Regions from separate parts of the Aeribacillus sp. FSL K6-1305 genome, predicted to be linked through region 3. Evidence: riboswitches for the same ligand, from Rfam matches in the RefSeq annotation. Region 3 holds a riboswitch; each other region holds the start of a gene.
The links. Region 3 has a riboswitch for cobalamin ahead of NST97_RS08805 (ribonucleoside-diphosphate reductase subunit alpha). Riboswitches for the same ligand answer to the same signal wherever they lie in the genome.
Positions count from the first base shown of each region.

Region 1: another riboswitch for cobalamin. It lies ahead of metE (5-methyltetrahydropteroyltriglutamate--homocysteine S-methyltransferase); the one in region 3 lies ahead of NST97_RS08805 (ribonucleoside-diphosphate reductase subunit alpha).
Region 2: another riboswitch for cobalamin. It lies ahead of NST97_RS00665 (ABC transporter substrate-binding protein); the one in region 3 lies ahead of NST97_RS08805 (ribonucleoside-diphosphate reductase subunit alpha).

Region 1 is NZ_JBBOQV010000002.1:528,531-539,612, forward strand. It holds gene qoxA (cytochrome aa3 quinol oxidase subunit II) at 1-555, opposite strand, end outside; gene nfsA (oxygen-insensitive NADPH nitroreductase) at 1,061-1,810, opposite strand; gene NST97_RS12335 (BCCT family transporter) at 2,073-3,659, shown strand; cobalamin riboswitch at 3,846-4,044, shown strand; gene metE (5-methyltetrahydropteroyltriglutamate--homocysteine S-methyltransferase) at 4,196-6,478, shown strand; gene thiE (thiamine phosphate synthase) at 6,679-7,329, opposite strand; gene thiM (hydroxyethylthiazole kinase) at 7,347-8,153, opposite strand; gene NST97_RS12355 (basic amino acid ABC transporter substrate-binding protein) at 8,575-9,396, shown strand; gene NST97_RS12360 (amino acid ABC transporter permease) at 9,455-10,111, shown strand; gene NST97_RS12365 (amino acid ABC transporter ATP-binding protein) at 10,108-10,830, shown strand.
Region 2 is NZ_JBBOQV010000001.1:144,150-155,231, forward strand. It holds gene NST97_RS00620 (IS701 family transposase) at 534-1,715, opposite strand; gene NST97_RS00625 (DUF4183 domain-containing protein) at 2,083-2,466, shown strand; gene NST97_RS00630 (DUF4183 domain-containing protein) at 2,542-2,904, opposite strand; gene splB (spore photoproduct lyase) at 3,040-4,056, opposite strand; partial or broken gene NST97_RS00640 (FAD-dependent oxidoreductase) at 4,289-4,851, shown strand; gene NST97_RS00645 (transposase family protein) at 4,944-5,573, opposite strand; partial or broken gene NST97_RS00650 (cell wall hydrolase) at 5,740-6,120, shown strand; gene NST97_RS00655 (DUF1540 domain-containing protein) at 6,465-6,623, shown strand; gene NST97_RS00660 (N-acetylmuramoyl-L-alanine amidase) at 6,706-8,151, opposite strand; cobalamin riboswitch at 8,357-8,537, shown strand; gene NST97_RS00665 (ABC transporter substrate-binding protein) at 8,642-9,616, shown strand; gene NST97_RS00670 (FecCD family ABC transporter permease) at 9,579-10,640, shown strand; gene NST97_RS00675 (adenosylcobinamide amidohydrolase) at 10,642-11,082, shown strand, end outside.
Region 3 is NZ_JBBOQV010000001.1:1,822,101-1,833,182, reverse strand. It holds gene NST97_RS08830 (AI-2E family transporter) at 1-819, shown strand, start outside; tRNA gene NST97_RS08825 (tRNA-Pro) at 895-968, opposite strand; gene crcB (fluoride efflux transporter CrcB) at 1,029-1,391, opposite strand; gene crcB (fluoride efflux transporter CrcB) at 1,404-1,811, opposite strand; gene NST97_RS08810 (ribonucleotide-diphosphate reductase subunit beta) at 2,362-3,405, opposite strand; gene NST97_RS08805 (ribonucleoside-diphosphate reductase subunit alpha) at 3,418-5,682, opposite strand; cobalamin riboswitch at 5,819-5,997, opposite strand; gene NST97_RS08800 (Hsp20/alpha crystallin family protein) at 6,131-6,571, opposite strand; gene NST97_RS08795 (IS4 family transposase) at 6,984-8,345, opposite strand; partial or broken gene NST97_RS08790 (IS256 family transposase) at 8,792-9,901, opposite strand; gene NST97_RS08785 (TnpV protein) at 10,027-10,647, shown strand; gene NST97_RS08780 (hypothetical protein) at 10,575-11,082, shown strand, end outside.

The DNA of each region.
Region 1 (11,082 bases), on a different contig from region 3:
GCCCAACTCTGGAATCCATAAAGCGCTCATCCCGCCGACAGCTGTCAATTTAAATTCAACTGGAACATCTTTTGGAATGTTGACATAATTGACTGTTTCAATATTTTCCTCCGGATAGCTGAAAATCCATTTCCAATCGGCTGCTGTCGCATGAATTACAATTGGTTCAACTCCTCTAGATTCCTTCGGCGGTTTTTCAAGCTCAAAAGTCGCCTTAACCGTTGGTATCGCCAATGCAATGACAATCAACACAGGAATAGCTGTCCAAATGATTTCCAGAAGTGTATTTCCGTGCTGGTCAGGAGGCTCATAATCAAGATTTTCCGGTCTCTCCCTATATTTCCATAAAATAACTGCAAATAGCACAAAGATGACAACAATAATAAACAGCATAAACCAAATTGACCAAAGGATTAAATCCTTTTGAACCTCTGCTACAGGTCCTTTCGGATTTAATAAAACAAAGCGTTCACTGCAACCTGTCAACAAAAAAAGCAATGACAGTGGTAAAACCTTCATAAACAAGTTCAACCATTTTTGTTGTTGTGCCGGCATTTTCGATCCCTCTCAAATCAGAAATGTTTTCAATTTTCATAAAAAACCGACTTAATCGATTCAAAAAATAATTGAGTTGTAAATGAACTTTATCACATTTTTATCGAAATAAACTTTAATTCAAAAAACAGTCAAGAAACGATAAATTTTTTGTAAAATTTTTGCCACGAATCTGACACAATATAGAGAAATTCCGTTTTTTCAGGGAATCTTCTCTATATTTTCCATATAAAAGCTAATGGGAATGTATTTTCGAGGGATGTACGTGAAGAAGCTGAAAAATGACGTTTTCATCTGATTTCTTGAACCGATGTATCATTTAAATTTGCCAAGTGAGGAAATAAGCAGAATGGGTTAGCAGCCGATATGCCTAGACCTTGCCTAGTCAGGGGAAAAATAAACAAATTCATACTGAAAGGAAGAGTTCGGATAAATGACTTACATACAATTTTCTGTTCAAAAATAAAGCTCCTATCTTCATAAAATCGAGATAGGAGCTGAAGCTTTAATGTAAATTCAATCCTTTTTTCTCAACAAATTGCTTCATGTACATTCTTGTCGGATTCGAAAGCATGCGAGCCATTTGACCAGTCCAAGTATCTTTGCGAATCCCGTTTGTTCGCTGATCATAATAATTGGATACTATTTCATTATATTGTTCAAGCTCGCGCACATATGCTTCTTGATCTTGCTTATATTCTTCCTCATGATAAATATGCTCAAAAGGTATTCTTGGTTTTTTCGCCGTTTCTTTTGCAGGGTAGCCGACAGTTAATGCAAAAAGAGGGATGACCTTGTTTGGAATTTTCAACAGCTTTGATACTTCTTCTAAATTATTGCGGATGCCTCCGATGTAGCAAATGCCGAGTCCCATTGACTCAGCCGCCAACGCAGCATTTTGAGCGGCCAATGCCGCATCAATAAGCGCAACCATAAATTTTTCTGTGCTTTCCAAGGATACCGTCACGTCTTTATCTTCCATTTCGCCTATTAGTTCGTGCCGGTGCAGATCTGCGCAAAAAACAAATAAATGGCCGCTTTTTTCCACATAGTCTTGGTTCCCCGCCAGTTCCGCAAGTTTTTTTTTCGTTTCCGGATTTTTCACCCCAATGATTGAGTAAGCTTGTATGTAACTTGAAGTCGAGGCCGATTGGGCACATTCCACAATTAAGCGTATTTGTTCATCCGTAAGCGGCCGATCTTCAAATTTTCGAACGGATCGATGGTTTAAAATGGTTTCGATCACTTTATTCATCATCATCATCCTTTCTTTTATATTCTTTTCTCAAAGTTTAACTTTTTTAGACGCCCATTTCATCGATTTTGTTTTTCGGCCAAGCAAAATGTGAAACGTAAGGATTTGGCCGTAATCGAGAGCATTTATAAGGATTTCTTATAAAAAATAAAATAAATTGAATAAAAAAGCTTATTACGACAAATTAATCTGAAAAATTAAACTTTCTATCAATTTTGTTTAAAGATATAATAAAATGTAATCTTTTTTAAAGGGGGATTTGATGAAGAATCGAAACATTATGGATTGGCCGACCTTTATCGGGGCGCTGCTTTTGCTGTTAATTGTAGCCGCTCCATTAGCAGTATTCCCTGAACAAGGCGAAGCCATTGTATTAGCTGCCAGCAGCTTTTTAACACAAAAATTTGGAATATTGTATTTAATCATGGATGCAGCAGTATTGATTTTTATTCTTTATGTTTCTTTTAGCCGATACGGAAAAATCAAACTGGGGGATCCTTTAGAAAAGGCTGAGTTTCCGACATTATCTTGGGCAGCTATGCTTTTTTGCGCTGGAATTGGATCAAGTGTTCTTTATTGGGGAACGATTGAATGGGCTTACTACTATACGGGACCTCCATTTGGCATCGAACCTAGATCAAAAGAAGCCGTTGAATGGGCGGCCGCATATGGAATTTTTCATTGGGGACCGACGGCATGGGCCATCTATTGCCTCCCTGCCCTGCCAATCAGCTATTTCTATTATGTAAAGAAAAAACCGGTGTTAAAAGTAAGCGAAGCGTGCCGGCCTCTCATTGGCAAAAAAGCAGATGGACCAATAGGCAAAATCATTGATGTCTTGTTTATGTTTGGTTTGCTGGGCGGAGCTGGAACGACACTCGCTTTAGGGACGCCGCTCATTACAGAAGGAATTCATGAACTTTCCGGCATCGAACCTTCGATGACACTCCAAACAGTGGTTTTGCTTATTTGTACATTGATCTTCGCAGCAAGCGCTTACTCCGGTTTGCGGAAAGGCATTAAAATTTTGAGCGACATCAACCTATGGCTTGCCGTATTATTGTTGGTGTTTGTCTTCCTTGCCGGCCCGACCGTCTTTCTGGCGGAAACGGCCGTCAACAGCATCGGCATCATGCTTGATCATTACATGCGGATGTCTTTATGGACTGAACCTTTTAACAGTTTAGGACCGTTTGAACGAACAGGCTTTCCGGAATCATGGACGGTATTTTATTGGGCTTGGTGGCTCGTGTACGCTCCATTTGTCGGCTTGTTCGTCGCTAAAATTTCAAAAGGACGCACTGTCCGCGAAATGACGCTCGGAACAGTAGTATATGGAACGCTCGGCTGCATTCTCTTTTTTGGGATTTTAGGAAACTTTGGATTATTTTTAGAACTGACAGGCCAATACCATGTAACAGCTACATTAGATGAACATGGCGGATCAGCAGCCATTATCGGAATATTGAAACAATTGCCGTTAAGCAACATTGTGATTGCCGTATTTACTGTGCTTGCCGTGATCTTTTTAGCAACAACGTTTGATTCAAGCTCTTATATTTTAGCATCTGTTGTCCAAAAAGAAGTTGCCGATGAACCTTTGCGATGGAACCGTTTATTTTGGGCTTTTGCTCTTTCCGTTTTGCCGCTTATTTTAATGTACCTCGGCGGATTGTCCACATTGCAGACTGTTAGCATTATTGGCGGTTTCCCTTTGTTGTTTATTTTTGTCCTTTTAGCCGGTTCTTTTATCAAAGCGGCAAACCAAGATTTTTATTCCAGTAAATCTCAATTATTTAAAATGTATCCTAAAAAGAAAGGCGTGAAAAGAAACCTTCTCTCGAAATAACTGTTTTCCGGAAAAATCCCAACCGCTGTAAAGACCCGCAGAAAACCTTTATGTTCTGGCGGGTTTTTGTCATGTAAAGCGGAAGAAATCGCAAGCCATCTACTTTCCTAAAAAATTTTTCTTTTTAATTGCAAATGTGGTGTTGAAAAATAAAAAAAAATCCTCTATTCTGATAATTATAGTTTCATATGTGTACCAGCAACAGGTGCGTCATATTGCAGCCGCAATATGCGCTTAAAAGGGAAGTTTGGTGAAATTCCAACACGGTCGCGCCACTGTGATGGGGAGCTTTTGATCATCAGCCACTGTTTCTGCCAGAGAAATGGGAAGGAGATCAAAAGCGTTGAACCTAAGTCAGGAGACCTGCCTGTTGTATGCACTACGACCTACGCGTCATAGGGAGGAGTGAGAAGCCATGTTCATGTTGAAACCATTTGGGTGCCTCAACACGAGCTAGGATATCCAGTCCCTCTTTTATTAGCGTAAAGAGGGCTTTTTTATTGTGTTGAGCAAAAATCAAATGGGAGGTTTTCGTAATGGCAGCCATTAGTTCAAATCTTGGCTATCCGCGAATTGGCGAACGCCGGGAATGGAAAAAAGCTTTGGAATTATTTTGGAATGGAGACATTTCTGAAAGCAGCTTACTGGAAACGTTGAAAAAGATCCGTCTTTCCAACTTAAAGAAACAGCATGAAAGCGGAATTGAGCTGATTCCCGTAGGAGATTTTTCGTTTTATGACCACGTTCTCGATACTGCTTTCATGTTTGGATATATTCCTTCGAGGTTCCAGCATATGGATCCCCGTTCCATCAAAACATATTTCGCAATGGCAAGGGGATCCGAAGAAGCCGAGGCTTTAGAAATGACAAAATGGTTTGATACAAATTATCATTATATCGTTCCGGAACTGGAAAATAAGCCGCCTGCTTTTTTGGAAAACCGTCTGCTCAAGCTTTACAATGAAGCAAAAGACGAACTAAATATTGAGACAAAACCTGTTGTTTTAGGGCCGATTACTTTTTTAATGCTGGCGAAAAAATATGAAAAACGAGATTTTTATAAGCATTTATCTGCTTTCATCCCAGTTTATATTCAATTGTTGACAGAGTTGCATCAAGCAGGCGCAAAGTGGGTGCAAATCGATGAGCCTGTTCTCGTTCAGGAAATTGATGAGTCATTGATTCCGTTGTTTAAAGAAGTGTATGAAGCTTTTCACGAAGCGAATCCATCTTTGAACATACTGTTGCAAACTTATTTTGAAAGTCTTTCTCACTATCAACATATCGTTTCATTGCCTGTTGCTGCTATCGGTCTTGATTTTGTACATGATGGGGGAGCCAACAGTGCAAACATCCAAAAATTCGGGTTTCCAAAAGACAAAATATTGGCTGCCGGTTTAATCAGCGGCCGCAACATATGGAGGGCATCATTAGAAGAAAAAGCAAGCAAAATTGATTTTCTCGCTCAGCATGTTGATGTTGATCGATTGATCATTCAACCTTCCTGCAGCTTGCTCCATGTGCCGGTTACCGTAAAAAATGAACACGAATTGCCGGAAATTTTAAAAAATGCTCTCTCCTTTGCAGACGAAAAATTAAGTGAAGTCCATCAGCTGACACAATATGCAAAAGGTGAATTAAGTATAAGCGATTTACGATACGATGACCGTTATTACACGCAATTTATGAATTCTGATTTTCGGACAAACCGAAACGTGCAAGAGGCAGCCGCCAAGATTGAATCCTACCCGACGAACCGTGTGGACTTTTCTGTTCGGCGCAAGCTGCATAAAAATAGATGGAACTTGCCAATTCTACCGACAACAACGATCGGCAGCTTTCCGCAGACGAAAGAAATCCGCCAAACCCGTTTAAAATGGCGGAAAGGCGAATACACAAACGAGCAATATGAGTCTATTATCAAAGATGAAATCAAAAAATGGATTGATATTCAGGAACAGCTTGAACTTGATGTATTGGTCCACGGGGAATTTGAACGAACGGACATGGTGGAATATTTCGGAGAAAAACTAAAAGGAATTGCTGTTACCAAAAACGGCTGGGTGCAATCTTACGGTTCGCGCTGCGTCAGACCGCCGATCATTTATGGCGACGTTGCCTTTGATCAGCCGATGACCGTCAAAGAAAGCGTCTATGCCCAATCATTGACGGACAAACCTGTAAAAGGAATGCTGACTGGACCTGTCACCATCTTAAACTGGTCTTTTGTCCGTGATGACATTAGCTATGCGGACGTTCTTCGCCAGATTGCCCTTGCCATCCGCGAAGAAGTATTAGCTCTGGAGAAAAACGGCATAGGAATGATTCAAGTTGATGAACCTGCTATCCGTGAAGGGCTGCCGTTAAAAAGATCGAAGCAAAATCAATACATCGAAAACGCCGTCGAAGCTTTCAAACTTGCCACCAGCTCCGTCAAACCGGAAACACAAATTCATACTCATATGTGCTATTCCCAGTTTGAAGATATGATGGAAGCGATCGATAAGCTTGATGCAGACGTTATCTCGATTGAATCGTCCCGCAGCCATGGAGAGCTTGTTCATGCTTTTGAAACGTATCAATATAAAAGAGAGATTGGCTTAGGCGTATATGACATTCACAGCCCGCGAATTCCATCCGTTGAAGAAATGGCAAAAAATATCGACCGCGCCTTAGCAGTGCTTGACGTGCGCCAGTTTTGGGTTAACCCTGACTGCGGCCTAAAAACAAGATCAGTGGATGAAACGATTAGTGCTTTAAAAGTCATGGTCGAAGCTGCGAAAACCTATCGAGAAAAAATAACTGCTGCACAAATTTAAGAAAAGTGTAGGCCGATTCTCTCAGCAGTCAAATCCCGATAAAACCGGCAGAAATGTCAGTTTCTATACTTTCATTTAAAAAAGGAGCCTTGCCGCTCCTTTTTTACGTTTATAAAAGAAATCCCCTTTCGCCGACTTTCAAAAGCCGAACCTATATGTAAATATTTTATATCCACAAAATCTTATTGAAAGAAAATGTTTCACATCGTTGCTTTCTTCAGTTGAGCTGCACTTTCCTTAACATCATCCGCTAGACAAATGGCAGAAATGACGGAGATGCCGTCTGCTCCGCTAGCGATCACCTGACCGGCGTTGGCGATGTTGATCCCGCCAATTCCGACAATAGGGATGTCGATCCCTTGTTTGCGCATGCTTTCAATCAATTTTGGACCTTGTGGCTTTTTTGCATCCTCTTTCGTGTTTGTAGAAAAGATTGGCCCCACACCGATATAATCAGCGCCTTGGACAACCGCCTTTTGCGCCTCTTCAATTGTATGTGCAGAAACGCCTAAAATTTTGTCACCGATTTTTTTCCGGACAAGATCAGCCGGTTCATCCTCTTGCCCAATATGAACGCCGTCTGCATCTAGTTCAATAGCCAGATCAACGTCATCGTTGACAATAAACGGAATGTGATGTTTTTGGCAAATAGCCTGCAGCTCTTTTCCAAGCCGCCATTTTTCTTCGCCTGTTAAAGCCCACGCACCTTTTTCACGGTATTGAAAAAGCGTAATCCCGCCTGCAATCGCCTCTTCAAGCACATCAGCAGGCTTCCTTTTGCAGTTTACACTGCCCATAATAAAATACACCTTTAGCAGCTCCCGCATTTTATTTGCCGACACTCGCGCCATGTTTATCACCTTTGCTTTTATTTTTTTATAAAAGACCCTTTTTTCAGCAACTCGTCTCCCGTCACCTTTGCCAGCTGGTTCAATAATTCGATTTGAAAGCTTCCCGGTCCCCTGCCTTCTGTCACACTGTATGCTATTTCCGCCGCCACACCATAAGAGACAAGGCTTGCCACTGAGGCAACGAGCAAATCTTGTTCAACTGCGGAAAAAGCGCCGATAATGGATGATAACAGACAGCCTGTGCCCGTTACTTTTGTTAAAATCGGATGTCCGTTCTGGACTTGATATGTCGTTTGGCCATCTGTCGCCACGTCTTCTTTCCCGGTTATGACGACAACAGCGTTTAACTGCTTTGCCGCTTTCTCAGCCAATAAAACTGGATCGGCAGCTGAACCAACGGCATCCACTCCTTTCATTTGGAGCTTTTCGCCGATAACATTGGCAATTTCAGGCGCATTTCCGCGAACGATGGAAACACGAACCTCTTTTAATATTTGTTGGGCAGCTTCTGTCCGGTAAGGTGTGGCGCCAGCGCCAACAGGGTCTAAAATGACCGGTACGCCGTTTTCGTTTGCCGATTTTCCCGCAAGTATCATCGCTTCCACGACATCACTTGTTAACGTCCCGATATTTAAGACGAGTGCGCCGGCTATTTTCGCCATATCCGCCACTTCTTCCTTTGCATATGCCATTACCGGTGAAGCCCCAATCGCCAGCAAACCGTTTGCTGTAAAGTTGGTGACGACGACATTCGTAATGTTGTGGACGAGAGGATTTTGGGCGCGAACCTTTTCTAGCGCCAAAATCAATTGTTCTTTATTCATTTTCTCACTCCTTCTAGAAAGCTAAAGCATCTTGTCCAAGCTGCAAAGCGCATCATGTATTGGAAATTATTCCAACAAATTCCGTAATTCCCCAACAAATTTGAACGATAAGACAGAAGAATTTGTATTTTCAGGTTGGTGCCAAAAGTTCTGCACCTGCTTTTTTATGATAATTTCTGCCAATCATTATACTCTCTTTTTATTTACAATCCAAATTTTCGTCTTCTTCATGAAAAATTTGCTCTTTATCCGCCTGCAATTGTTCATTTTAACATGACACTTTTTATGATATAATTTCAAATAAAACAATCATTTCGAATCAATATGCATGTTATTGAAAGAATATACATCTTTCATTTATAATAGACCAGTAAATGTCGAAACGAATTTCATTCTTTGATTCATTTATAAGGAGGTACTTATGAAAAAATATTTTAGCAAAATAATTGCACTTGCTGTTTTTATAAGCCTAATGCTTATACTTTCAGCATGCGGTGCAGGAGGTTCTGAAGACGATAAAGGAGCAAGCAGTGAGAAGAAAGAAACGTTAAAGGTTGTTACAAACGCGGCATACGCACCGTTTGAATATATGGACAAAGGTGAAGTTGTCGGCTTTGATATCGATTTTATCAACGCAGTGGCGAAAGAGGCCGGATATGATGTAGACATCAAGCATACCGGATGGGATCCAATGTTTGCAGAAGTTCAAGGCAAACAAGCCGACTTGGCAGCTTCTTCTGTGTCCATTACAGAAGACCGCAAACAAACATACGATTTTTCGGTTCCATATTTTGAATCTACACTTATGATTTTAATTCCCGAAGACAGCGATATTCAAAATGCGCTTGATCTGAAAGGAAAAACGGTTGCCGTCCAAAATGGCACAACCGGCCAGACCGCTGCCGAAAAAATACTTGGCGGCGATGGAACGGTTAAAAAATTTGAAGACAACGTCCTCGCGATCATGGAACTTCTGAACGGAGGCGCAGACGCAGTTGTGGCCGATAACGCGGTTGTCAACGAATATATTAAAAACAATCCTGACAAAAAATTAAAAGCCATTAAAGATCCGGAAAACTTTGATTCGGAATATTACGGTTTGATGTTCCCGAAAGGAAGCAAATTGAAAGCAGAGCTTGACAAAGCGATCAATTCAATATTGGAAAACGGAACGTACAGTGAAATTTACCAAAAATGGTTTGGTGTAGAACCAGATATCGATATATTAAAAAATCAGCAATAATTTTTAGCATTTCGCCGGCATTTTGCTTGTCCGGCAATGCATGCGGGGAGATATATGTATGAATTTTCGTTTTGATCTCATAGCTGAATATGCACCCTTTTTCTTCCAAGGAACGCTTGTAACAATTGGACTCTCTCTTGGTGCAATCGCCATCGGCACCATTTTGGGTCTTTTTATCGGCATTGGGAAAATTGCTCAAAATAAATTTATTCGCCTGCCCTTTTCATGGTACGTTACATTTTTCAGAGGCACGCCTCTTTTTGTCCAGATGCTGCTCGTTCATTTCGGGCTCGTACCGCTGCTAATCGGTGATACGAATGGAATTATAGCAGCAATTGTTGCACTTTCTTTAAACTCTGCCGCCTACATTGCAGAGATATTCCGTGCAGGTATTCAATCGATTGATAAAGGACAGATGGAAGCTGCAAGATCTCTCGGTATGAGCCATAAACAGGCGATGCGCTATGTCATTTTGCCGCAGGCGACGAAACGGATGATTCCGCCTCTTGGCAATGAATTCGTCATTTTAATAAAAGAGTCGTCAATCGCCGCCATCATTGCCACCCCTGAGCTGATGTATTGGGGACGGGCTATGCAGGGGCAATATTATATCGTTTGGGAGCCATACCTCACCGTTGCGCTCATCTATCTTGTTCTGACATTGTCCTTAAGCAAATTATTAAGCTTTGTTGAAAGGAGAACAACAACCGGATGATTCAAGTAAAACATTTAAAGAAAAGCTTTGGGAATCTTGAAGTGTTAAAAGACATCAGTGTAGACATTAAAGAAAAAGAAGTTGTATGCGTCATTGGTCCATCCGGTTCAGGCAAAAGCACGTTTCTTCGCTGTTTAAACAAGCTTGAGGACATTACGGCAGGACAGGTTATCGTGAACGGTCAAGATATTACAAATCCAAACTTGGACATTAATAAAGTTCGCCAAGAGGTTGGAATGGTGTTTCAGCAGTTTAACCTATTTCCGCATAAAACAGTGTTGGAAAATATTACACTTGCTCCGATAAAAGTAAAAGGAGTCTCGGAACAGGAAGCAAACGAAAAAGCTTTGCAGCTGCTGAAAAAAGTGGGATTAAGCGAAAAAGCTTCAAGCTATCCAAGCGAATTATCAGGGGGCCAAAAACAGCGCGTTGCCATTGCCCGCGCTCTTGCAATGAATCCTAAAATCATGCTTTTTGACGAACCAACTTCCGCACTTGATCCGGAAATGGTCGGTGAAGTGCTGAATGTCATGAAAGAATTGGCAAACGAAGGAATGACAATGATTGTCGTAACACACGAAATCGGATTTGCCAAAGAAGTTAGCGATCGAGTGATTTTCATGGACGGCGGATATATTGTAGAGGAAAACACACCTAGCGAGCTTTTTAACAATCCTAAACACGAACGAACAAAAGCTTTTTTAAGCAAAGTGCTGTGAATAAGGCAAGTATCCGGCATGCGGGTTGACTTAAACTCCTTTTCAATCAAATCTCATACGAATTCATTTCGGACAAGCCGAAAAGCTTGTCCTTTATCTTTTTCTCAATGGAGCTTCTCCCCTCTTACGCACTACGCACTCGTTCTTCATATATTATTTGCCATCAGCATCCAGAAGTGTTCGGACGGTAAGCCTTTCGTATATTTCCCAGCCTGAAGTTCCTGCTTGAAAGTACTATTTGAATTGTCGTAG
Region 2 (11,082 bases), 1.7 Mb from region 3:
ACACGAACTTCATATGAGGCTAGGTATCACTGGGTGAGTTTGCACAACAAAACAAAGCCCTTTCTGCCGAAGGTGATACAGAGTAAATGAAGCAGATGGATGGAAGGAAAGATTACACTCTTACCCGGGGAGGTCTGGCTGGCACGCCAAGTAACCTTGGTAACCTATCGAGTAATCGATAGCTGAACAGTCAGAAGTCAGCAGAGGTCATAGTACTCTTTCGAACTCGAGACGAAAGAGGAAGGACTGAACAATTAGGGAGAACGAAACACTAGGCGTTCATCTTCTGTGTGGAAGCAGACAATCCGACAGGACTTACTTGAAGGAGGAAGTGGTGAGTCCCACGGGGGACTTCAAGAGGGGGGAGCAGAAAATGGCACAAATAGAAGAATTCGTTCACGTGGAGAGGATATCTATGTTGATGGACATGATTTTGTCACGGGAGAATCTCCTGGCGTTTTATTTTATATGCTGTAGATGAGCAATTTTCATAATAATAATTACCATACCAAAAGAGACAAACAGGGTACCCCTTATGCCACATGGAGCTGTTTTTTGACAACATCAATGGGAATATCTTGCTTCGCTGCATGGTAAATGAACTCGACGAGACTATGCCCTTTCTTCGTTCGGAGAAGATCAAGCCCAGTAGAGAAATCCCGGTTGGACTCGACCATACTGTACACATAAGCGAGTTGCACCAAGATCCAATACCGTTTCACCGCCCGACGTTGACGAACGCGGTACCCATCGAGCTTCAGCTGGTCTTTCGCTTGTCGAAAAAAGCATTCGATCGACCAACGCTGGGCATAGTAGCGCAAGATCTCTTCATCGCTTAGCTCCCGGTCGGTGCTCAAGACGCAGTGAAGATGTTCGGGTGTCATCGGCTGATCGGCTTTCCAAGCCAACAACACAACGGCATCATCGAGACCTTTCAGCGATCCCTCGTAGCGATACACGCGATAACGCTCTTCTCCCACCGTGACGAGATGGGTGTCGTTCGGTTCGATATAGCGGGCAAACTGTTTGGCTTGGATGGCGATGCCTTTCGGATAGAGAATCCGGTTCGTTTTGAGCATCGCGATGACGTGAAATCCTTTTTTCAGACAGGCTTCCACGAGCGCTTGCGATGGATACCACGAATCCATCAGCACATAAACGGGACGGCGTACATCCAAAGAAGAAAGCATCTCGATCGCGAGTTCCCCCTTGCTTTTCCCAGCCGCCTTGTCGTAGAGGCGGAACGCAAAGGGAAAAGCCTGGGTCATCGTATGAACCATGAGCCAAACAAGAGAATGTCCCCAGATCGACTTTTTCTCTGTGTGAGAATAGTGCCAATCACACCCTTGAATGGCGTGCGTTGCCCGTGACGAAGGCTTGATTTTTTGGCAAATCGTATCATCGATCGAAACAAAAAGGGGTTGATTTTTCTGTTTGGCGATCCGTTCGACACGATGAAGCATCCATTGCTGGAGTTTGCCAAGCAGCGTCTCTTCATCCCAAGGGCTTTTCGTGAAAAAATGGCTGAGTGTCGTTCGATGATTGGGGTGAAAGCTCCAATGATGAAGATCGGTCAACGTTCCAGAAAAGCCTTTCGTGATCATCGCATCCACGATATGAACGAGATGCTTCATGACAGGTTTTGAAAAATAAAGTGCCAACCCCAACATCGTGAAAAACTTGTGGATTCCTTGATGATGTGCTAATCTATTCATGAGACATGAACCTCCTTGTGTGAATGGTTTGTTGGCACATCTATTCTAACCAAGGAATCGGGTTCATGTCTCCTTTTTTGTTTCGATGTAAATTTATGTTAGTGATTTTGCTCATCTACTGTTATATGAAGAAAAGTTCGGAAAAAGTGACAATGTTTTGACGAATCTAAAACTGAAATATTTTGCTGCTTTATAATCACTATTGCCATTCGCTGAAGCAAGAGCAATTAATAAAAAAGCCCTTGAATTTTCCATTGGAGCCCTTAAAAATAGGGAATCGGCTATACATAGAATTTATGTATTTGTCTATAGCTTCCGCCGCATTTTTACATACGATGAAATAGATCGTATGAAGGGAGGGGTTTGATTGGCTCTGCAATTAATGAAATTGGTTGTCACTGCGTCCACAACAACGAATGTCGTTCCTCAAGATCAAAGATTTTTCTACGTCACGACTGCAGAGACTGCTCCGGGAAGTACGCTCACCATTGATGCAGCCAGCTTTTTTCAAGATGATGGTTCAGCTGTTACAGAATTGCCTGCACTGGCAGCTAACAACAGTTATTATAATGTTTATGTCAACGGAGTGCTTCAAATGGGCGGACTAAGTACGTATACGCCGGGAGCAACGACGGTCGGTTCGCTTGCGATCAATGTGCCTGCAGGTGGAGATCCAATTTTAGCTGACACGCCAATTGTACTGGAAGTGGTCAATTATTCACCTCAATCGACAACTGTTGTGTCAGCTTAACAAAATCAGGATCCGAAAGTCCTTCTTTTGGATCCTGATTTTTTTATCCCGTGCAGGCATCACCTATTTCCTCAATTATAAATATATGGAAATAAATTCCAAAATAATAGGAACACCTTTTTGCGGGACATCGCTTGATTTTAATCTTAACATTCCTTTTTTCACTTCATAAATGTTCGGCGGTTGTAAAACACCGTTAATGAAAAGCCGGATATAGGATACATCTTTTGGATCCAAGATCCCTTTATTCGTAAATTCTTTGATTTGATCGGCGTCCGTATAAACGGTCTTTTTTCCATCAGCTAAAGCATAATAGTAAAATGTTTCAGCTTTTAAAGGCTTTTGTTTCATATGAAGCCGAACGTTCATGTGGAGGCGGGAGGCGGAACGGACCCAATCATATAAAACGGGAACATCGATTGTGTGATTTTCCTTCATATTTGTATCACCTCGTAAACTGTTTGTTTTATCATATGTTCGTTCAAGAAAAGGTGAGCTAGCAAAAGAAAATGTTTTTGTTGAATTAACCATTTCTGACCGTCGATTTAAAAAAGGTTTGTATTCCTTACAGTTTTACGTAAAGTATTCGATGATGGCGTTAGGAAAATAATAGTGAATATATTGTTCCATCATCTCTTTCAGCTCCCTTTCCTCTTCTGTTTGATAAACATATTTGCCAATTCCATACCGCCCCCACTTGTATTTTCTTTTTTTCTCATCCATTTCCAGTTTCGTTTTTGGATACCTTGCTTCGATAACTTTTTTGGCAGGTTTCGTGAATCGGTGTTGAATCAATTCAAATGTTAAGTTATCGTCTTCGATTACGTCACCCAGTTTTTTGAATAATTTTCTATATCCTTCTTTCCATCCATCATGCCGATATAGCGGAGCAACAACAAAACCGATAGGATATCCTGCTTTTGCGACTTTCAAAGCGGCGCTGATTCTTTCATCCAATCTTGATGTTCCCGGCTCCAGATGACGAATGACCCAATCGCTGTTGATGCTGAATCGGAAGCGGGTGTTGCCGTTATGTTTGGCATCCAATAAATGGTCTACGTAATGATATTTCGTTGTAAACCGCAATCTCCCCAGCTTTGTTTCTCCAATAAATTCGATCGCTTTTTTGAGTGAATGTGTTAAATGATCTATCCCGACGATATCAGACGTACACGAAGCTTCAAATCTGGTTATTTCTGGAACTCTCTCTTCTATATACTGTTTAGCTTGCTGAAAAATTTCCTCTAAATTTACATAAACGCGAATGTAGGGTTTGCTTCCTAACGTTGTTTGCAAATAGCAGTAATGGCAATGCCCCATGCACCCGGTTGCCAGTGGAATGGCGTATTCGGCAGAAGGCTTGCTCGTATCAAATTTCAATGTTTTTCGAACCCCGATGACTAAAGTCGACTTCGCATTGCGGTATTTCTGGAGAGGTGTTTCTCCGGGGATATTACGCACTTGATTGTGGGAAGTTGTATAGCGAATGTCGATTCCCATTTTTTCGAATTTTTCTTTCCATTCCACTCCAAGCGGGTATTCAAGGGCTCTTGGTTCAATGTATACGAGTTGTGGAATAAACGGCTTCATGATCAATCACCTCTATGTTATTATGCCGATATTCCTTCCGTTTTACTGATTTTCACGAGATTTTATCCCGTCCTCTTTTCAAACTGCTTGCGGAAATAATAAAATGTTGAGAGGGCGATTCATACAAAAGCGGTTCCCCTGCAAGGAAAAGGCAGATGAAGATCTTTACAATTCGTTTTAATTACGCTTACGATGGAAATACAATAGTTATCCTAAAAGGGGGAATTGCAACATGTATGATGTAGTCATTGTCGGGGCTGGTCCTGCGGGTGCAAGCGCCGCTTTGTTCACGGCAAAAGCCGGTAAAAAAACGCTTGTGTTGGACAACGATAAATCCGTGACGAAACGAGCTTGGATTGAAAACCATTATGGGTTATGGAAATTTCTGGACCTGATTTAATTGAAACAGGGAAAAAACAAGCGGAAAAATTCGGTGCGGAGATTGTGGCAGAAAATGTGGAGACAATTGAAAAACAAGCGGAAGAGCTTGTATTCAAGACGGAAAAAGGATCCTATGAAACGAAACACGTCATATTAGCTACAGGAGTACTGACTGATTTAGCTGACAAAGTCGGGCTAAAGACAAAAGACGGGACTGAACCCCGCATTAAAACAATATTTGATGTCGATGCACTAGGGAAGACAAACGTTGACGGAATTTGGGCTGCGGGTACAGCTGCAGGTGTCAGCGTTCATACGATCATCACTGACGGCGACGGCTTCAAAGTTGCGATCAATGTTATTAGTGAGCTGAACGGCGAGCGTTACGTCGACCATGATGTTTTGGAAAAATGAATAAAAAGGAATGAGGACAAGGCATCAAGCGACTTTGTCCTTTTTTATTTCATTGCAAAAGCGAACTTACCTACCAAAGCGATTCTTCTTTCTCAACAAAAGAACAAACAAATGGATACAACAGCCAACCAGCGAAGGAAAGCAGCAAAAATAAGGCAATTGTGTACTGGAAAGGGAGCCCGAATGCTTGCAGCAAAAGCGGAGGCGACACAACTGCCATTCCGTTGATGTTCCATACCAAGCACACTCCCGGTTTGGGTATCCATAAGAACTGTTTCATATCGGTGACCCTTTCGGACAGCGATCTCATCAAGGCTAAGGATTAATTCATTGTTTTCTAAAACACTTTCAAGAGTTTCTAAATGCTCCTTCTCTTTTTCTTTAGCAACGGAATAAAATATTCTTTCAACGGTTGTATAAGGTATTTTTTCCTTTCGACTCACTTCTTGGATAGTAGAGCCAATGCACATTTCGTACAGATATTCTCTGTACCGATTGGTCTGATGCTTATTAGGACTGATAGATTCAAATGTTTGTGAAAATACCTCATTACAGTTGTGACAACGGTATCTATACACTCTGACAAATAAGAAAAGGGGCTTACCTAATACGGACAAGTCACGAACCTTTCTTGTCCGCCAGTCATGGACATGACTAGAAAAAAAACCGCAGTAAGAACAGCGTTCTTCTGTAGTATTTTCTCGACATGTAACAAATTGCAATCTTCAAGAAACACTTGTTTAACAACTTCAAATTCTGGCAAATCTAGTGATACGGAAAACACTTTAGAACCTCCTGTTATGTTAAGTGACGCTAACATTATTGCCAGGAATTCGTGAGTGTTTTCCTTATTTTTTGGGTTAAATCACAAAATGTGGTGATGAATCTGAAAAATTAATTATTCCAGAGACCATCACTGAACAGGAAAAAGATTTTCTGGCAAGATTAGTAGAAGCGGAAGCGAAAGGGGAGCCTTATAAAGGAAAAGTTGCTGTTGCTACGGTTGTGTTGAACAGAGTGGAAAGCAGCCTCTATCCGGACACAATTACAGAGGTTATTTATCAACCCGGACAATTTACAACTGTGCAAAACGGGGAAATTTACAAGCCGGCCAGTAAAGAATCTAAAAAGGCCGTTCATGAGGCCTTGGCTTTCCAAGGGTTGGGAAGAGGATCCCTTTATTTTTACAACCCTGAAAAAACTGATGATCAATGGGTGCGCTCCAAGTCAATAACGACTGTGATCGGTAATCACATTTTTGCCAAATAAAAGAAAGCCGCCGCAAATGGCGGCTTTTGTCATTCCAAATCACTAAATGAATGTTGCGGATGAATGAAATTGCATGGCGAATGGAGGACTGAGGCGTTACAAATGTTTGCATTTTCTTTTTCTGAGGCACCTTTTGGTATGGAGCAGATCACCTTGCTTGTCCATCGACAAAATAAATCGAATTTTGGCTTAAAATGACATGATAATCATGAATTCATTAAACAGCCAACAAAACATGCAAAAACGATTGTCTTTGCGGTTCGAAATATTGCCATGGACATTTCACAACCAACAAGTATCAAATCACTTTCCAAAGGAAAATATATAACTGGGAGGTGACAAACATGGCGCAGGACGTTTTGTGTGAGGTAAATAACTGCAAATATTGGGCGGAAGGGAATAAATGTGCAGCTGATGCCATTTATGTCGTAAGTCATTCAGGAAAAACGGCAAAAAATCAAAAGGAAACTGATTGCAAGACGTTTGAACCAGAAACATTTTAATAAAATAGAGAGCCGGAAGTTGGCTCTCTTTGTATTTTTGATAATCTTTTCATTTTTATACAACATCTTTTTGGAATTCAGATTATATTTGTTTGCTTATGGCTGATTGAGCAGCGTTCAATTGTTGAATTGCAAACTGCAAAATGGATAGGTAAATGGATAAAATCATTTCTCCGTAACGGCTGCCGGGAACGGCCCACTTCCCATTTAAATCTTTCCAGGTCGGGGCAGAACCTCGTTCCACATAAATAAATCTGGGATCGACAAGGGGGAACCCGGCTGGAAGAGGCTTCGTTGTGGCGTATGCATATAAATGTTGAAGATGGGCCAGAACCCCTTCTCTCGGAGTGGAAAAGCTTGCTCCTGTAACATTTGGACCGGTAGCTCCGATTCCGGCAAAATTGTTTTGATTGCGATTGACTACTCCCGTAAAACGGAAATAGTTCGTTTCATGAATTGCTTGTGCAAATGCGATGTCGCCGCGAATTCCGTAGGATTTGCTTAATTGTTCATACAAATCGCCCAGCTGAGGTGCGCTAGGATTTGTTTTTCCTACATATAAATCCAAGATTGTTCCCGATACGAGCGTTTCTCCTAAAATAGGGATATCCCTTGAATCGGGAGAAGGGGTTTTCGGTTGAAGTGTTGATGAACGAGATGAATCTGTCTTTTGGCCTGATTGTGCCGTTCCTTGTTCTGCAGGAGTTAATATAAATGCATCCTTGTATCCTAATTGAACAAGCCTTGCCAACTGGTCTTTTGCATTTTGCAAATTTTTAAATGCCCCTGTTTGAACGCGGAAATAACTTGTTCCGTCCACCATCGCAGCGGAAAGGAAACTATCAACATTTTTTCCTTTCAGTTCATTTATCAGCTTTTCTGCATTTTCTCGGTTTTTAAAGGAACCGGCAATGACTTTGTACATCCTGCTACCTGCAGCTGGCGATGGCTGCGGAGTTGGGGTGGTGCGTGTCGACTTTTTGGGCAAATTAAGCGCTTTTCCGATTCCATCGGCTAAGCTTGCTGCATAGTCGCTCATAAAGTCAGACGATGTTAAAAGTTTGATGTCATTCGAATGGTCAATAAACAATGTTTCCAAAAGAACCGCAGGCATTTTTGTTTCTCTTAACACGTGAAAATTGGCGCTTTTTTTGCCCCGATCCTTTACGCTATATTTCGGACCGATAACGCTCATAATTTGATCATGGATGACGGACCGGTATTGGATCGTTCTTGGAGAGGCCCCTCCGTTATAAACATAGCTTTCAAAACCTGTTCCTCCGCCGGCATTAATATGAATGGAACAGAAAAAATCAACATTCTCTCGGTTAGCCATGGATGATCTTTCTGACAAACCGACTGTTCGATCGTCTGTGCGCGTCATGAGAACGTTGACTTGGTAATGTTCAAGTAAATGTTGTCTTGCCAAGAGGGCAATAGTCAACGTAAAATCTTCTTCCTCATAATTTCTATAGGTTGCGCCGGGATCGCTTCCTCCGTGGCCAGGGTCTAAAAGAACGGTTGTCACTGCAATATCCTCCTTCGTTTTCAAACATCCAATTCGCTTGTCTACAAATATTTTATTCAAGTAATGGAAAGGAAGTTCAAAAAAATTTTATTTTTAGCGAAAACTGTATCGAAATCCAAAACATTTAGGTCAATTTGTCGATTTTTTTCATTTTCTTCCTACCAGAATTCAATCAAATCATGTATAATACATTTCGTCATAACATTATACCGAAAAGCAAACAGGTGCCGGCACATAGCTGCCAGCTTAAAAGGGAAGTTTGGTGAAAATCCAACGCGGTCCCGCCACTGTGAATGGGAGCAACCTGGGAAAACCACTGTTTCAACGGGAAGGTCCAGGAAGCGATGACCATGAGCCAGGAGACCTGCCTGTTTGAGCACACCTAAAACCCTACGCGGATAGGGAGGTGTTTGAAAACAATACATATGTACGTTTTCAGACATCTTCTTATCGAATTCAAGAAGATGTTTTTTATTGGAGGAGGAAAATGATGAAAAAATTATCTGCACTATTTTTAGCCTTATTACTTCTATTTGGAATTGCGGCTGGATGCGGCCAACAAAATACATCAGAGCCGTCTGAAAACAAAAGCAATCAAAAGACGGAAGAGACGGCTTCACAATTTCCGGTGAAGGTCAAGGACGGTTTAGGAAATGAGGTGACGGTAAGCGAAAAACCGGAGCGGATTGTTTCGCTAATTCCAAGCAATACTGAAATTGCCTATGCTTTAGGGTTGGGTGAACAAATTGTCGGTGTAAGTGATAATGACAACTATCCGGAAGATGTTCAAAACAAAGAAAAGGTTGGCGGGATGGAATTTAATGTTGAAAAAATTATTTCTTTAAAACCGGATCTTGTTTTAGCGCATGCTTCCAGCGCCCATAACTCGCAGGAAGGGCTGAAGCAGCTGAAAGATGCGGGAATAAATGTTTTTGTAGTCGAAGATGCCCAATCATTTGATAAAGTGTATGACTCCATCCAAACAATCGGCAAAATTACAGGGACAAGTGACAAAGCCGAAGATATTGTGGCTGAGATGAAAACGAAACTGGCGGATATTCAAGAAAAAGGAAAAACGATTCCGGATGATCAAAAAGTGTCTGTTTTTGTCGAAGTGAATCCCGCACCACAAATCTATACGACGGGAAAAGGAACGTTTATGGATGAAATGCTAACGATCATTGGAGCAAAAAATGCAGCGGGCGATCAAGAAGGCTGGCCGCAAATGACGGAAGAAGCCGTTGTAAAACTGAACCCAGACGTCATTGTGACGACATACGGCTATTACGTCGATAAAGCTGTTGACCAGGTGTTGGCACGCAAAGGATGGGAAAATGTATCAGCGGTGAAAAATAAACGGGTTTACGATGTACATTCCGACTTGGTGAGCCGCCCAGGCCCAAGATTGGTTGAAGGAGTAGAAGAACTTGCGAAAGCAATTTATCCGGATGTCTACAAAAAATAAACATGTGGTCGCCTATACGGCGACCGCTTGTTTTCTTATTTTTTCCGTCTTTTTAGGAATTTCTATCGGAACGTTTCACATCACGTTTAAGGATATTTTCCAAATAATTTTCAATCAACTGTTCTATACCGGTTTGGCGCCGGACATTGATGAAAGCATGAAAAGCATTGTGCTTGATATTCGACTTCCTCGTGTCGTTTTAGCCGGACTTGTCGGAGCCTCGCTTGCAATGGCGGGGGCTTGTTATCAAGGGCTTTTGCAAAACCCTTTGGCAGATCCTTATACGCTCGGTGTTTCATCAGGTTCTTCTTTAGGTGCTGTACTTGTTCTTTTTTTCGGCATTCAAATTCCTTTTTTCGGCTCATTCACTTTGCCGGTTGTCAGCATTTTTACGGGTTTTTTAACGATTTTGGCTGTGATTTTGTTCGCCAATTTCATTGAAAAAACGATGAGGATTGAAACGATTGTGCTGACCGGAATTATTTTAAGTTCCTTTTTAAGTGCTTTCATTTCATTAATGATTGCCCTGACAGGCGAAGAATTGCGACAAATTGTCAACTGGTTGTTAGGAAGCGTTGCGATGCGCGGCTGGGGATACGTATTGATGCTTTTGCCGTTTTTTTTAATCGGGTCCATTTTGATTTTTGTAAACGGAACAGAATTAAACGCTCTGTCCTTTGGCGAAGAAAAGGCGAAGCAGCTTGGGGTCCATGTAAAAAGGAGAAAGCTGTTTATTTTAGCATCATCCTCTTGTTTAGCCGGTGCGGCCGTTGCCATCAGCGGAACGATTGGGTTTGTCGGTCTTGTCATCCCGCATGTAAACAGGCTGCTTTGGGGAAGTGATTATCGCCATCTTCTCCCTCTGTCCGCCATTTTTGGCGCCGCTTTTTTAATTTTGGCGGATCTCGTTTCAAGAACGATCGTGTCGCCGACAGAACTTCCGATCGGTGTGATCACGGCTTTAATCGGCGCTCCCAGCTTTGCCTTTATTTTAATGAAACAAAGAATGGAAAGAAGAGGGTAACATGCTGCAAGTCAAGAACATTTCGGGAGGCTATCAAGAGCGAAAGATTATCGAAAACCTTTCCTTCTCAGTAAAAAAAGGGGAAATATTTGGCATTTTGGGGCCAAACGGGAGTGGAAAGACGACACTATTAAAAATGATCAGCGGGATTCTTCCGGTTAAAAGCGGCACGATCGAGCTTGCCGGCAAACCTCTTTCTGCTTATTCTCCGAAAAAATTGGCGCAAAACATCGCTTCATTGCCGCAAATCCCAACGCAAATGTTTGATTATACCGTTTGGGAGACAGTGGCGCTCGGCCGTTATCCTTTTCAAACGGGTTTCTTCAAGCGGTTGACGGGAGAAGATGAACAAATCATCCAAAAGACCATGGAGCAGACGAATATTTCCCACTTAAAAAATAAAGCGATCAATGAATTAAGCGGCGGGGAAAAACAGAGGGTT
Region 3 (11,082 bases):
CCTACGATTGTTAAGCAGTTTAATGATTTAATTCGAAACATTCCTTTTTATATAACAAAAACGAGAGAAATCATTGAAAACCTGTATCAAACAAGCTGGTTCCAATGGGTATTGACGCAAGATTATTTTTCCATTGAAAAAATTGAGAGCACCATTACGCAATATGCATCGAGAATTACAAATAATATTACGAATGGCGTTCAGTCCGTTTTCAGCGTTATCACAAATATAACACTCATTATTGTCACGGTGCCGTTCATTTTATTTTATATGATCAAGGACGGACATAAGCTGCCGCACCAGGTCGTAAAGTTTTTTCCGAGCGATTTCCGCGATGAAGTTATGATTATCTTAAAGGAAACAGGCGAAACCTTATCTACCTATATTCAAGGACAAATGCTTGTTTCCATGTTTGTCGGGCTCTTTACGTTTATCGGATACTTAATTATTGATCTGCCATATGCTTTGCTGCTTGGAATAACTGTGGCAATCACCAATATTATTCCGTATTTAGGTCCGTTTATTGGAGCTGCTCCGGCCGTTATTGTCGGCTTGCTTGATTCGCCTTTTAAAGCGCTTCTTGCGATTATTGTTGTGACAATTGTTCAGCAAATTGATGGGAATGTGATTTCTCCGTTTATTATCGGCAAGAGGCTTGATACACATCCGCTGACCATTATTATTTTGTTGCTTGTTGCAGGAAATATCGCGGGAATTTTGGGGATGATTTTGGCTGTTCCAACATATGCTGTAACCAAAACGGTTGTGATTAACTTATATAAATTAATTAAACTGAGGAAAGGGATTAAAAAGACGTAATTCAAAATATACGCCGCTTGAAAAAGCTCAAGCGGCGTTTTTGATTTTAAATGATGATTTAGGAGATTTACAGAGTCGGGATGACAGGATTCGAACCTGCGACCCCCAGCACCCCATGCTGGTGCTCTACCAAGCTGAGCTACATCCCGCTGGACAATCTGTATTATAAAGAAAAAATCAAACCATGACAATATGATTCAAATAAGTTTTTAAAATATAGCGCCTAGTTGGAAGCCGAGAAAGGCAAACAAAAGACCGAACGCATAGCTTGAAAGAAAATAGCAAATGGACACTGTTTTTTGTTTTTCTGTCAACAGCTGTTTATTTTCAAGCTGAAACGTAGAAAAGGTGGTAAAGGCTCCTAAATATCCCGTTCCAAATAACAGTAGATATGCTTCTGAAATATTCATGCCGATCAAAAGGCCGAGCAGGAAAGATCCGCTGACATTGATAATAAATGTTGCGACAGGGAACTTCATATTGCTTTTCTTTTTAATCCAATTGGTGACGATCAAGCGGGCATTAGCTCCTAAAAAACCTCCGATTCCTACAACGATAAAGTTGAAAAGCATTACTCTTCACTCCTATTCATGATCGGCCGTTCGTGCGTTGTGCTGGGAAAGCATTTTTCGGCCAAGATGATAACCAGACGAAACAAATAAATAACCGCCTATTAAGCTTGACAATGTATACATAATGGCTGTTTCCCATTTATCGGCAATCATCAATTGAATGTTCTCAAAACTAAAAGTTGAAAATGTTGTGAATGACCCGATTAAGCCAGTACCGATCGCTGTGGCAAAATGGGGAGGAAATCCTTTTATTTTAAATACATATTCAGTCAACCATCCTAAAAGAAAACTTCCAGCCAAATTGGCTAAAAGTGTCGCTGCTGGGAAAGATCCGGTCCAAAAGCTGGAAGTCCATAGGCCGACACAGTATCGAAGGCAGGCACCTGCTATCCCGCCCAAACCGACTAATAAATAAATCATTATATTCACCTCGCAATGGTGGGAAACAACATATTTCTTTTTAGCCAATATCGTGAAAACTATATTTCTTTTTTTAGGGCATCGCCTTTGTAATTGCTTCTATAATGAACGCAATACAAGCTAAAAAGATGGTCAGTAAAGTTGAACATAACAATATGTTTCTGATGACGACAGCAGCTTTGTCACATCTGCTGAAAGTTTGAAAAGAAAAATATACAAAGATGCCTAATAGAATCGAGGCAAACCAACTTATAAAGCCTGTTTTTGTAGCTAATTTTTGCCAATCAAACATCCAAAAATATAGAACAGCGAAATGAATTGTTACTAACAAAATTGACATTATGATCAAGGTTGATTTTAACATAGATCCCCTCCGCACATATTATACCATGGCATGGAAAAATGGGATGCTTAGGTTCCAAAAAAGATAAGCTCTTTTAAAAGAAAGTATTTGCTTATCGAAAAATTCATTCATAGCATTCCTTTTGGTTTGGCAGCAGATAAAAAAACGGGCAGTCTCTGCTGCCCGTTATCATGAGAACGTAAATTTTTACAACTCATCAAAGCCGCTATCAATCGTGTTGACTTTTGTATATTGTCTCGATTTTTGTTCAAAGAAGTCTGATTTTCCTAAGTCCACTTCTTCATAAGCCCGTATCCATTTCAAAGGATTTGTCCGATAGCCTTCAAAAGGACGTTCGAATCCCAGCTGATTGGCACGGAAATTCGCATAAAATTTAATATAGCTCTCCACATCTTTTAAATGCAGGCCTTCAATGTCATTGCCGATAATTACACCGGCCCATTCGATTTCCAGCTCGGCTGCTTTCATAAATGTTTTCGAAACGAATTGTTTCAGTTCATCTGTATCATATTCAGGATATTGCTTCAGCACCGCTTTGAAAATTTTTTCAAACAAACCTACGTGTATTTGTTCATCACGGTTAATGTAGTTAATCATCGTGCTAGTGGCTACCATCTTTTGGTTTCTGGCTAAATTATAAAAGAATGCGAAACCGGAATAGAAAAATAAACCTTCCAGTATGACATCAAAGACGATCGATTTCAACAAATTCTCCACATTCGGATTTTCTGCAAATGCTTTATACCCGTTGGTGACAAATTCATTTCGCTTCCTTAAAACCGGTTCGTTCCGCCAATATTCAAATACTTCATCCTGTACGTTTTTAGGCACGATGCTTGAAAGAATATACGAATATGAATGGTTATGAATCACTTCCTGCTGAGCGAGCAAGATCATTAAGGCGTTTATGCTCGAGTCTGTAATATAATCAGCAACTTTTCCGGCATAATCGGTTTGAATGCTGTCTAATAAAGCTAAGAGGCCGATAATTTTTAAAAATGCGTCCTGTTCTCTTTCTGAAAGCTCAGGAAATTGCTTCACATCTTGAGCCATATTGATTTCAAAAGGTGTCCAAAAGTTTGCGAGCATCCGTTTATATTTTGGATATGCCCACGGGTAGGCGACATCATCCCAATTGAGCACGTTGGAACATTTTCCGTTCACTATTGCTGTTGAACGGTTTGGTGCATCAGGATCCATAATAACTCGTTTTGTTAATGTTTGCTCCATATTAATTCCTCCTTAACTTGCACATGATTCACATTCATAAATGTCGCTTGATGTCGAACGGACATAATACGTTGTTTTTAATCCGGATTTCCAAGCTGTCAAATGAAGCTCCAGCAATTCTTTCGCTTTAATCGTGTTTAGGACGTAAAAGTTGAAGGAAATGGACTGGTCAATATGTTTCTGGCGCACTGCATTTTGTTTAATGCTCCATGTTTGGTCGATCAAATAAGCGGATTTATAATACCAAGTCGTTTTCGCATTTAAGTCGGGAACGGTAACTGGAATTTTGTAGTCTTTCTTTTCCTCTGAATAAACTTTTTGGAAAATTGGATCGATGCTTGCTGTGCTTCCGGCTATAATGGAGGTCGATGCGTTCGGTGCGACCGCCATTAAATAGCTGTTGCGAATTCCAAAAGTCTGCACTTTTTCCTTTAATTCCTGCCATTTTTTTGACGTATAACCGCGGATTTCAAAATATCGCCCTGTATCCCACTCCGAGCCTTTAAAGAGAGGGTATGCGCCTTTTTCTTTTGCGAGCTCCATACTCGACTGAATGGTTAAATACGCAATTTTTTCATATAATTGGTCGACAAATTGGACTGCCTCGTCGCTTTCCCATGTAATTTCCTTTAGTGCAAATAAATGATGCATGCCAAACGTTCCAAGACCGATTGCACGGTATTTTTCATTTGTAAGCTTTGCCTGTAATACCGGAATGTTATTTAAATCGATAACGTTGTCCAGCATCCGCACTTGAATAGGGATTAAACGTTCCAGAACGTTGTCTGGGACAGCCCGTGCCAAGTTGATGGAAGAAAGGTTGCAGACGACGAAATCGCCGGGCTTTTTCACAATGACAATTTTTCCATCTTCAACATATTGTTCTTCAACAGTAGTAGCACTTTGATTTTGCGCAATCTCTGTGCATAAATTGCTGCAATAAATCATGCCGGCATGCTTGTTTGCGTTTTTTCGATTCACTTCATCCCGATAAAACATAAAAGGTGTTCCCGTTTCAAGCTGGCTGATCATAATCCGTTTCATTATTTCAATCGCAGGCACTTTTTCTTTAGATAAGGAAGGATGATTCACGCACTCAAAATATTTTTCCCGAAAGCTGCCGTTACCTTTTTCTTCATCATAATAATCTTCCAGACTGAATCCCATGACTTTGCGAACTTCGTGGGGATCGAACAAATACCAGTCCCCGCGCTTTTCAACTTGCTCCATAAATAGGTCAGGAATGCATACACCTGTAAATAAATCATGGGTGCGCAGCCGTTCATCTCCGTTATTTAATTTTGCATCTAGGAAGGCGAAAATATCTTTATGCCAAACATCCAAATAAACGGCAATTGCTCCTTTTCTTTGGCCGAGCTGGTCGACGCTCACTGCCGTATTATTTAATTGCTTCATCCAAGGAATGACACCTGATGAAACTCCTTTGAACCCCCGGATATCGCTTCCGCGGCTTCTGATTTTCCCTAAATAAACTCCAATGCCTCCGCCGCTTTTAGAAACATTGGCAATATCAGTGTTCGAATCATAAATGCCTTGAAGGCTGTCGTCTACCGTATCAATAAAGCAGCTTGAAAGCTGACCGACTGATTTTCCTGCATTAGCCAATGTCGGTGTTGCAACCGTCATATATAAATGGCTCAATGCCCAATACGCTTCCTTTACAAGATGCAAACGTTTGGACGGATGCTCGTTGATCATTAACGTCATAGCGATGATCATAAAACGTTCCTGTGGAAGCTCAAATGTTCGTTTATAAAAATCTTTAGCTAAATACCGGTCGTAAAGGGTCCTTAATCCGATGTATGTAAACAGCTTGTCCTTCTCAGGATCAATGGCATTTCCCAGCTCCATAATTTCCTCTTTTGAATAATGCTCTAGCAAAAGAGGGCTGTAGATTCCAAGATCGGTTAATGTTTCGATTAACAAATAAAAATCGCCGTAGCCCGGTTGGTTGTAATTTCTGTTTTGGCTCGCTTCATAGTAAATTTTTTCAAGAAATACGTGTGCAGCTAAAAAAGTCCAATCCGGCTCACTTTCCGAAATGTTTGCTAAAGCTTCAATAATCAGCAGGTTTGTAAATTTTTCAAGATCATCAATCTGCTGGTATTGTAGGGTTGTCGACACTCTCTCGCTGTATTCATGAAAGGAAAGGGATGGAAACTTTTTTTCAAGCTGTCTTAGATAAAGCTCCCAATCGCTCCTGTTAAAATGATTTTGAAAAACCTCGTATAGATTTAATGCTTTCGTAATATTCATCAAACATCCTCCTTATCAAAATAAAAAACCGCTCAGGAAGCTGAGCGGATCAAACGATGATTAAAAGGGAGGCAGTTTACAAGGCGAAACTACTCCATTCAAACCATCGTTTCATCTTCCCAACCCCCGAAGAATTAGAAACGTTCGGACAAAGGCAGGTCTCCTGACTCGTGCTTCATCCTACTTTGAATCCTTCCCATACGAACCGTACAGTGGATTATTCATTTCGTAGCACTCACAGTTGCGGGGACAGTTCCGGATTCTCACCGGATTCCCTTTTAAGCTGAAAACAGCACCTTTGTCGTTAGGTTTTCAATATATAGTATTTAATTGTTTTTGATTACACAATATATAGATTTTTGATGTTATATATTCATCATAATCGTACTTGGCGAAAATTGCAATAAAAAAGTGAGGCTGATTGAAATTTTGCAACCTCACGAAACAATTAATGAAACTGAATATCAATTTTCTTTTTGTTGTTTTCGGTTTGTTTTGGAATACGGATTTCCAAAACGCCATTTTTATATGTCGCGCTCACTTCTTCTTCTTTTACATTTGCCGGCAATGCAACAGCGCGGTGAAACCGCCCTACAAACCGTTCGCGTCTATGCATTTCTTCTTCCTTTACTTCTTTGCTTCTTTGAATTGTGCCGCTGATCGTAAGAACGTTGCGATCAAGATGAATGTCAACGTCTTCCTTTTTTTCAAGGCCGGGCAAATCACACGTAACAATTACTTCATTAGCAGTTTCATGAATATCAAGCCGGGGGGTATTCATAGTCTCAAAGTTTTCAAAAAAATGCGGGAAGCTTTCAGAAAAAACGCGATTCATGTTTCGTCTAAATTGGTTGATCTCAGAAAAAGGATCGTAAGGAATGAGAGCCATATGATTGTTCCTCCTTTGATTTTTTTACAGAAAATATTATTTGTGTTGGGAAGAGAAATATACATAAAGCAAAGTTTAAATTACTGTTTTTAATCATAAAAATATAAATAAGTCCGCTGCGTCCAAATCGTTTCGTGTTTGTTGCTTTTAAAAGCACAACCTAGCAAAACTTGGTGAACGAATGGATAGCATATTGTTGTTATTAAACAAGAGTTTACATACGAAGAAAATTAAGTAAGCTGCTTAATTGCAGCCATGCTGGGAATTAACAGATCATCTGGATAAATTCACAATGATTGGAAACCGCTGTGGACAACTTTATAAATTTAAAAATTATTCTTTGTTGCATATGTTACTGATAGTGGTAAAAAACTTAAAACAAAAATAATTAGAGTAGATGATAATTATTTACTCAACTTTCGCACACAGAAATATTTAAGCATTGCTTGATATAATTAGGTATAGTGGCCAACCATTTATTCATTTGATTTTTAAAGATGTCCATGTTCAAAGAAACCTCGGCTTCCGCCAAAGTTTGGAAAAGGTCAATAAGTGATTGAAGGGCAGTAATAAAATCTATGTCTTTTACATCTTCGCAAAGGATGTAAAAAAGGTTGCCAATCGTCTTAGGATCCTCCTCTTTTCGCATTTGCCAAGCAATGAGAATATATCGTGTAAAAACAATGGTTGTATGGCTAATTAACATGTCGTAGGAACGTCCCTGGAATTCTTTCTCTAAATTTAAAAGGGATTTATTGCATTTGAAGAAGACTTCAATGTCCCAACGCATGCCGTAAATACGAATGATCTCTTCATTTTCTAATGTTGTATCTGTGCTGAGAATGGCAAGCCATTCGCTCCGTTTATTACGGTTTCGTACAAATAGAATTTTTACTGGAATTCCATTGTCTAAAGTAGCATAAACGGATCCGCGAATGTCTTTTTTACCCATGTGAGGTTTTGCCAATTTGTAAAGTTGATTCAGTGTGAAACGTTCACCATTGTAAACGTATCGCTGCTTTAATTGCTTCACCAAGCCAATGACAAATAACCCTTTGTTCGTAATCTTCTCAATTAAAGGCGCTTGTGTAAACCAGGAATCCATGAGAACATAGTCAGCTATAATCCCTTTTTCAAGCGCATGATCAAGTAAAGCTGAAGCCACGTCCGGTTTTGATTTCAGAGCTTCCTGGCGACGCTTATAGCCAGATGTTCGTTTATCAATATTGGTATTGATTTCTTGCAGGCGATTTTCCTTTTTCGGTGAACTTAGAAGAGCAAAATCAACGGGAATAAAAGTAAAACTATCGGTCCAGCCAAGGGTAAGCATTTGAAACCCTTTCAAGTACTGATGGGTAGAGTGATCAAAAACCTTAGCCAACAGTTCAACCGACTTACTACGGTTTCTTGAAAAGACAGAATCATCAATCACAAAAGCTGTGACACGATCTTTTGAAGTTAATGGTTGAAGCAGACGGATCATTTCACTGCTTAATGAAAGCAGAAACTTTCTCCAATGATAGGTTGGTGTATTTAAAAAGCGATAGACTGTATCCTTTCCGGGCAGATCCTGAGATCGTTTACTCATAAAAGCACGAAACCAGTTCTTATATTGGAAGACTAAAAGAAAAATCAGTTTGAAAACAGTAAGACAAGAATACCCGGAAAGTTTCGTAATATTCGCTTTTCTTAAATGATATCCAATATTTAATTCGGAAAATCCTTGTTTAATTTCTTTTGGTAATTGCGCAAAGTAGTCTTTATTCGTTATCATAGTGGTGACACCTTTCTTTTGGATTTGGTTTCGTCACCAATATTTTACCAAAAGAATAGGTGTCTTTCTTTATGTTTTAAAAAATGTCAAATGATAATTTTGTACTTCCCAAAACCATTTACATCAAGCATTTAAACAAGATTTTGGACTGCGAAAGCTGAGTTATTTAGTTGTATTTGTGAAAAATATTCCGGAAGGATTCATTGTATTATCTACAACAATTTTTCCAAAATACATTCACCCAGAAATTGAAGTAAGTAACAATGGTACTGTCAAGAATTTTGTGTAATGTAAGATAGATAGGGCATCTCTGAAATGGATTTAGAATAGAGAGGGCCTGTTTCTTCCACACAGGAGACTGAATATTCAGTCTCCTGTGTGGAAAGGGAGATCCCATCATCTTATCGATTTACATTATTTGGTTAATCATAACGTTCTTCAAACATTCACTGGAGGGCTTCATGAGTTTCGGAAAATCCTCGCAACTTTCGCCCTGCCCATTTCTCATTAAAGTCTTGGATGGTCAAATACATGACTTTTTCCGCGGCTTCTAAACTGCTCAAACTGTTCATCGGCTTTAGACGTTTCCGAATCTCCTTGATCGTTCGTTCGATGGCATTGGTCGGATACTGCTTGGATCATTCATAAAGGTAAGAAGGACATCCAACTCATTTCCCCACGATTGCACTTCTCTCGGATACTTGCTCGACCATTTTGACTCAAACTGGTGAAACATCTCCAGTGCAATTTTTTTATTCGGAGATCGATAAATGAGTTTCAAATCTTCCGCCATTTCGAATTGGTCTTTTTTCCGAACACGACTGAGTGTGTTACGGACTTTGTGAACGACACAACGCTGCACATCGGCTTTCGGATAAATAGCTTTAAAGGCTTCTTCCAGCCCCGTTAGTTCATCGAATACGCCCAGAAGCACTTCCTTTACGCCTCTGTTATATAGTTGTTGGAGAATCTCCTGCCATCCATAGGCGCTTTCCTTTCCTCCTACGAAAAAATCAAGAATTTCCCGATATCCTTCTTCGTTTACACCTAACAACACATACATGACCTCTTTTTCTACCGTATCTCGACGAAGTTTCACGTACAACCCATCCAAATATAAGACGGAATAACGCTTATGTAGAGGACGAGTGTGCCATTTCTCGATGTATTCCTTCACGACATCGGTCATACGACTGATCGTTGCAGGAGAATAAGCATTCCAAAAATTCGTTCAATAAACTTGCCAATCTCCCGCGTACTCATGCCACTTTGATACATCTTGATGACAGCTTCTCCGAGCCAGCCGGTATGACGTTGGTAAGGGGGAAACAACTGCGTTTGAATTCCCCGTTTCAGTCTCTTGGGACCAAAAGACCTTCAATCCGGCCATATTGCGTATCTAGATTTCGTTGATAGTAACCGTTTCTCATATTCGACGTTCCAGCCTGTTCCATTTCGAGGAAATGTTTTATTTCTTCACGCATGATGAGTTCTAATTGGCGAATCGCACTTTCCAGTTGATTGACCCAGTCTACATTCGATATACTTTTAGACATAGGTAGGGTTCTCCTTTCTCTGGAATGTGTTGTTGGTCAAATCAGAGATACCCTACCTTTTTTCTTTTGGTCTAGCAAAATACTTTACACAAAATTTTATACATCATCTATTAGTTGCTGAAACCATGAGTAATTACACCAACATTTCAACTAAGATTCAAGAATTTGAAAAACAGTCCCTAGAAAGAACAAATAAAAACTTGCGGGAAAATGTTGCCGCAAGTTATAATACAAGCACAGAAAAAGAACGGCTTAGAAGCGAAAATGAAGCCTCTAAAAGGCATATTAAAGGGGTAATGAAGAAAATGAAAAAAGTGACTCTGGGAGAAAAGGAATATTACGTGGAGAACGGGATATACACTCCAGTAGTGAAGGAATCGAGTTTCGAGAAAGAGGGCGGGACTTATCGCTTAGAGGGAGAGGGGGAATATCTAATTCCCAACTTGGAGTTAACAATGAACGAAAAGCCGATAGGAAAGTATGGCAGCCTAAGGAGAAAACATCTGATGGAAAACAACATGATACTCTACGAGAGTCTATCGATTCAAGGTCAGCTTCATCAACATCTAGTCGACATCAACGAGCAAGCGAACAAGCGAATGGAAATAATGACGAAAAAGTTGATGGAACAATACGGAGTGACAGAGGAACTCAAAGCCGAAGATCAGATGAAATGGATCCAAGAAGTGAACAATATCCGGGCGATGGCAGAAGAAGTCATCTTACGGGAAATGATTTACGTATAGATGAAAAAGAAGAAGAACAATTGAGTTTATTCCCAGTAGCAGTGGAGGAAAATCCCACTGCTTTTTCTATTACGGAAAAAGAAATCAATAAAACAGCAGTGGAACAAAATGCCACTGCTGTTTCTATTTCTAAAAATTTTCACATTACCAATAATGAATTAGGTGCTGCAGGTCCTAAAACGAAATTTAATTGGAATATAGAAGCTATTAAGACTTTGAAGAAGATAGAAGCAGAAAATAGATTAGCCACTCCTGAAGAACAAGAAGTATTATCGCGTTATGTTGGATGGGGAGGGCTATCTTCGGCTTTTGATAAAGATAATGAAGCATGGGCAAATGAATATATTGAACTAAAGGAATTGTTAACTGATGCAGAATATGCAAGTGCTAGAGAATCTACTTTAAACTCGCATTATACTTCTCCGGTTATTATTA